One region of the Exiguobacterium sp. s78 genome, then DNA from elsewhere that is predicted to be linked to it. Evidence: riboswitches for the same ligand, from Rfam matches in the RefSeq annotation. Region 1 holds a riboswitch; the other holds the start of a gene.
What was found. A riboswitch is a leader RNA that binds a small molecule or an ion and turns the genes downstream of it on or off. The one in region 1 is predicted to bind FMN.
Positions count from the first base shown of each region.

Region 1 (3,115 bases):
GATCGCTTGCTGTGTCTTTCGAGATTCTTCAAGTGTCTGGATGCTGTATGTAAACTCTTGAGCACCCGGAATGTTGTGGTATTTATCCTCGCAACCGAGGGCGATGATCAAGTCATCATAGAATAATTCTGATCCGTCCTGCAGGTGGACCGTATTCGTCTCTGGTGAAATTTTAATGACATGTCCATATTTATAAGTAAGATGTTTCCCCTCCGGAAATTCAATCCGGACATCCCGATCTGATAATGTTCCTGCTGCGAGTGCGTAATATTCCGTTTTGAGTGCGTGGTACGGTAGACGGTCGACGAGCGTGACGGCAACTTCCTCGTCCTTGAATCGCTCACAAATCCGCATTCCACCATATCCTCCGCCGAGTACGACCAATTGCTTCATAACGTAAAATCCCCCTTAGTTCCCCTAAATCAGTCTGACCTTGTATAATACGACATGAGGCAGGTCGTTTCCTGCTTGAAGGAGGAAAAAAAGTGAATCCGATTATTGAATTTTGTATCAGTAACTTAGCAGCTGGTACACAGGTCGTCATGGAGCAACTCGAACGTGATCCGAACGTCGACGTCGTCGAATACGGTTGCCTCGGCTATTGCGGCATTTGTTCGCTTGATCATTTTTGTCTCGTTGATGGTGAGACGGTCGTAGGCGAGACGCCGGAAGAGTTGCTTGAAAAGATTTACCTAAAAATCGAAGAGAATGAGCTGTGAGCACGGACAGCCAAAAAATCCCCTCGTTCGTCTGAACGAGGGGATTCGTGTCCGTCAGCGGGCGCAGCTTTTCGGATCAGGCAGATTGTTGACGGCGCATCATCCATGGTCGTAGTTTCAAGAACAACGGAATGAAGAGTGCCGAGATGAACAACGCCTTGATGACGTTAAACGGTAAGATACCGGCTGTGATCGCTGTCCATTTGACAGCTGGATCCGCCATGTAGTCCATACCGAGGAACCATGCGTACGCTGGAAGGATCAAGATATAGTTGAGAATCGCAAGACCGAGTGCCATCGTTATCGTACCAGCGACGAGACCAGTTGCGAGACCTTGTGTTGATTTCTTTTTATGGTAGAACCAGCTGACAGGAAGCACGAATGCGACGCCAGCAGCGAAGTTCGCGAATTCTCCGACCGGAACACCACTTCCGCGGAAGATGTAGTATAGCACGTTCTTCAGTGCTTCGACGATGACACCTGCGACCGGTGAGAACATGATCGCTGCGACGAGAGCAGGAACATCACTGAAGTCGATCTTCAGATAGTTCGGTAAGAACGGTAGTGGAAAATTGATAAGCATAAGAACAAATGAGATTGAACCTAACATTGACAGAGTGACCATTTTTTGTGTGCGTTTCATACGAGTATTGTCTCCTTTTGCTCGTTCCTCTCGATGAAGTATTGGCATGACTGCGTCCATAAAGAAACCCCTATTGATGAAATCAACAGGGGAGAAGTCCGCATTAAATAAACCTAATCGATTGTTGCAAAAATCGATCAAATTCAAACTCATGCCGCCATCTTCTCCCATCCAGACTGTACTGTCGGCTCCTGAATTACACAGAATCAGCAAATAGCGCCCTATTCGCTCGCGGGCTTCAACTTAAGAAGAGTTGTTTACCGCCGGTCGGGAATTTCACCCTGCCCTGAAGATGGAACGATTATTTTGTTGTACATACCATTTATACAACGAATTCAAGATAGTTTCAAGCAACTAGGTTTCGATTCGCTCAGAAGTTACGTATACTAAAGAAAAGGAAGGTGATGACATGATCCATTTAACGGAGGCAGCAGCGCTACAAGTCCAGGACATGATGGCGCAGGCACCAGCAGATGAACGGAATCTTCGGATGCTCGTCCAAGGTGGTGGATGTAGTGGTCTGTCGTACGGAATGGGATTCGACCAACAGAAAGAAACGGATCTCGTTTTCGAACAGCACGGCGTGACCGTCATCGTGGACGAAAAAGATTACCCGGTCGTCAAAGGACTGGAAATCGATTATAAGCAGTCGATGCTCGGCGGTGGATTCACGATCACGAATCCGAATGCCATCGCAACATGCGGTTGCGGGACATCGTTCAGAACAGCAACGAATGCCGGGACCCCGGGTGGCTGTTAATGAATCCAATCGTGGACATCGTCCACGATTTTTTTTATTGCACTTATACAGGAGACCTGTTCCGTTTACTCGAAATATTAAGAGAGTGAATGCTACTACGAACAGGGAGGGCTTCAGGATGAGAAAAGTATTGATCTTCGGGGGAACGCGCTATTTCGGACGCCGGCTTGCGATTCGCTTAGCCGATTCGGGGGATGATGTGACGATCGTCACACGCGGCGAGCATACACCACCGGTCGCGAAGGGCTTGACATTTTTCAAAGGGGACCGGACGTCAAGTAGTACGATGAAAGACTTAAGCCAACAGCACTGGGATGTCATCTATGACAACATTTGCTTCACGCCGTATCAAGCCAAGCTTGCGATCGATGCGTTTGAAGGGAAAGTCGGACGCTACGTGCTGACGTCGACGATGTCTGTCTATGAAGGCGGTGGTGCGAACATCACAGAGCGTGCCTATAATCCGTTTCCCGGGAAATATGACCTCGAGAAGGAACATGGATATGGCGAAGGGAAACGCCAAGCGGAGAGTTATTTCTTCCAACGGGCGACGTTCCCAGTCGTTGCGGTCCGTTTCCCGGTCGTCCTCGGACCAGATGATTATACGGAGCGACTCGTCTTTCATATCAAACGGGCGCTTGACGGTCGTCCGATCGTCGCTGAAAACAGTTATGCCAAGATGGGCTACATCTCAAGTTACGAAGCCGCTGCCTTTCTTGAGTGGTGTGGTCGTTCGGAAATGACGGGACCAATCAACGCTGCGAGTGACGGTGTCTTATCGATTCAAGATCTGATGGATAAGATCGACCACGTTGCGGGAACGACGAGTCAACTCGTTGCAAAAGGAGAAGATGAATCGCCGCTTGCACCGGAACGTGATTTCTATATGGATACGACAGCTGCAAAACAAGCAGGCTATCTGTTTCAACATATCGATGACTGGCTCGATCGTTTGATTGAAGAGGAGGTGCGCAATCACCAATGATGCAGTTG
Region 1 covers NZ_JACSNB010000001.1:478,498-481,612, forward strand. The annotation lists gene KNQ18_RS02380 (NAD(P)/FAD-dependent oxidoreductase) at 1-393, opposite strand, end outside; gene KNQ18_RS02385 (YuzB family protein) at 486-719, shown strand; gene KNQ18_RS02390 (ECF transporter S component) at 796-1,362, opposite strand; FMN riboswitch at 1,518-1,660, opposite strand; gene KNQ18_RS02395 (HesB/IscA family protein) at 1,772-2,122, shown strand; gene KNQ18_RS02400 (NAD-dependent epimerase/dehydratase family protein) at 2,241-3,107, shown strand; gene KNQ18_RS02405 (GNAT family N-acetyltransferase) at 3,104-3,115, shown strand, end outside.

Region 2 (3,115 bases), 400 kb from region 1:
ATAGAGATGTTTTGCCATCATGTCACACTCGATATTGACGACTGCGCCGCTTGCCAATCGATCAAACGTCGTCACTTGACGTGAGTGCGGAATCAATGAAATCGAGATCGTTTCCGGCGTGACGCGTTGCAACGTCAGGCTCGTACCGTTGATTGCGATCGAGCCTTTCGGAATACAATACTTTTGCCACGATCCGACATCAAACGTATAGACCATCGCTTCTCCATCCGGTCGCCGACTGATCAGCCGCGCTGTTCCGTCGATATGTCCACTGACGAAATGACCGCCGAAGCGACCATCTGCCGGCATCGCCCGTTCGAGTTGCAATGGGCTTCCGACGCGGTACGTGCCGAGGGCTGTTGACCGGATCGTGTCATGGACGGCATCTGCTGTGAAACTAGTCGGACTCATCGACGTGACCGTCAAACAAATCCCGTCGACGGCGATGCTATCACCGATCTTCGTTCCTTCGAGTACCTGGTGCGCCTCAATTTCAAGCGCTAACCCGTTTGGTCGCGGTATCTTTCGTTTTAAGGTTCCGACTTCTTCAATCAATCCGGTGAACATGTCGTCTCCTCCTTTCGGATGTACGTCAGATGGAGATCCGGTCCGACCGTCTCAACCTGGTCGATTTGAAAACGATCTTCGATATCGTGTTGACTATTCCACGCATCGCCTTCAAAAATCGATGGGGCTTGGTAGACTTCGATTCGGTCAACAAGATCTGCCTCAAGGAAAGCGGCTTGAATCGTCGGTCCACCTTCGATCAAAACACTACGGATATCTTGTTCGTATAAGCGTTTCAAAATCGCTTCCGGCGTCTCATACTCACCAACGAGGACCGTCACTTGATCATGACTAACCCGTGGAACACTCGTCAGCCAGTAGGTCGGATTTTTACCATCGCGGAAGACTTGTGCTGTCTCCGGAACCCGACCACGACGATCGACGATTACCCGAATCGGCTCGATGCCTGACGATGCGCGTAACGTCAGTGCCGGATCATCGACGAGGACCGTCTCACTGCCGACGAGGATTGCATCGTGGCGTCCACGCAGGGCACGACCGTTCGCGCGTGCTTCTTCTGACGTGATCCAGCGCTGTTCACCTGTCGCCGCGATCCCGTTCATCGTCTGAGCGATCTTGACGGTCACGGTCGGGCGTTTTCGTTCGATCGTCTTCCAGAATTCCGTGTAGAGGGCTTCTGCCTCATGCCGTAACAAGCCGACCTCGACTTCGACTCCCGCGTCCTGTAGACGTTTGATTCCGGAACCAGCGACGATTGCATGTTTGTCTTCCGTTGCGACGAAGACTCGTTTGATTCCCGCTTGTAGAATCGCTTCCGTGCATGGTGGCGTCTTGCCGTGATGATTGCATGGCTCGAGCGTCACGTAAAGATCGGCACCACGGGCGGCTTCCCCTGCCATCCGTAAGGCTTCGACTTCTGCGTGCGGACCACCGGCAAACCGGTGCGCACCGAAGCCGATGATGCGTCCTTGTTTGACGATGACACAGCCGACACTTGGATTCGGACTTGTTTGTCCGTGTAACATTTGTGCTAATTGCATGGCATAACTCATCATCTGTGACATCGCGTTCACTCCTTTCAAATGAAAAAAGACGCCCCTTGAAAAAGGGGCGTCTGTATAGAAGGGTTCACGAAATACACGGTTCGCTTCCTGCATTTTTTCATGCAGAAAGAGACCATCTCCTGAAAACATTTTTTCAGAAAACGGCTTGAATCGTGTCGTTTCGTTCTTCTCCCATCCGGACTTTACCGTCGGCCCTGGAATCTCACCAAGTCAGCCATGATGCGTACATCACAGGTCGCGGGCTCGTCGATCAATCGATCGCATCACCGCCGGTTGGGATTTTCACCCTACCCCGAAGAACTGGATTATTGAGTTATACAATTTTAGCCTAGCATATCTTTTTCAAGAAAACAAAGCGCAAATGCTTCTGTCTTGTCTCTTTTTTGATTTCGCTCCAGTTCTGTCACCCATCACCAATTCGTGATCAACCGCATCTCAAAAACGACCGGAGCACTTGATAGCAGTGCATCCAGTCGTCGTTTTCCGCTTATAAATATCCGTTCTTCCGATCGTGGAATTCTTGAGCGATCGCCCCGCGCGTCCGTTCATCAGCGAGGACGCGAAGCGCTGTCCGAGCGAGGATTTTCGCCCCCGTGATCAATGCTTCATCTCCAGCTTCTGAACGAGCCGCTTCTTTGAATGCTTCCGTATGCGCGACGAGATCGTCCGGACCAATCTTGATATACGGATGGATCGTCGGAATGACTTGACTGATGTTACCGGCATCCGTCGAACCAAGACCCGGTCGTTCATCTAAGTAGACCTTTTCACCAAGCGCCTCTGCTTCTTCTTGGAACAGACGGTCGAACGTCCGGTTGAAGACGAGGTTATCGACTTCATTTTGGAAGGCGATGACATCGAGCGTCGCCCCAGTCGCGAGTGCCGCGCCTTGGGCGACGGCTTTGACTTTTTCCGTGACGGCATTTAATCGTTCCCGTGTCGTTGCCCGGATGAAGAAACGTGCTTTTGCGTATTCCGGGATGATGTTCGGCGCATCGCCTCCATGCGTGATGATCCCGTGGATCCGGACATCGTCTGGTAACTGCTGACGTAACGCATTGATTCCATTGAAGAGTTGAATGACAGCGTCGAGGGCGTTGATGCCTTCTTCCGGTGACGCCGCTGCGTGTGCCGGACGACCCGTAAAGGCAAAGTCGAGCGGATCGACCGCAAGGGAAGAACCCGTGATCCGTGTTTGACCCGACGGATGGACCATCAAGGCTGCATCGATCCCTTCCAGCAACTGATGTTTGACGAAACTGCCTTTCGCACTACCGTTCGGTCCACCTTCCTCGGCCGGCGTTCCAAGCACGACGACACTCCCGCCGACTTCATCGAGTACTTTACTGAGCGCGATCGCCGCTGCGACGCTCGTCGTGCCGATGATATTATGACCGCACGCGTGACCAATACCCGGCAACGCATCGTATTCAGCAAGAAAGGCAATCGTTGCGCCTGGTCGGTCGCTCGATTTCTTCGCGAAGAACGCGGTATCGTGCCCCGCGACGCCGAGTTCTACTGTA
Region 2 covers NZ_JACSNB010000001.1:73,933-77,047, reverse strand. The annotation lists gene ribE (riboflavin synthase) at 1-567, opposite strand, end outside; gene ribD (bifunctional diaminohydroxyphosphoribosylaminopyrimidine deaminase/5-amino-6-(5-phosphoribosylamino)uracil reductase RibD) at 552-1,592, opposite strand; FMN riboswitch at 1,752-1,896, opposite strand; gene KNQ18_RS00425 (M20 family metallopeptidase) at 2,080-3,115, opposite strand, start outside.
Region 2: another riboswitch for FMN. It lies ahead of ribD (bifunctional diaminohydroxyphosphoribosylaminopyrimidine deaminase/5-amino-6-(5-phosphoribosylamino)uracil reductase RibD); the one in region 1 lies ahead of KNQ18_RS02390 (ECF transporter S component).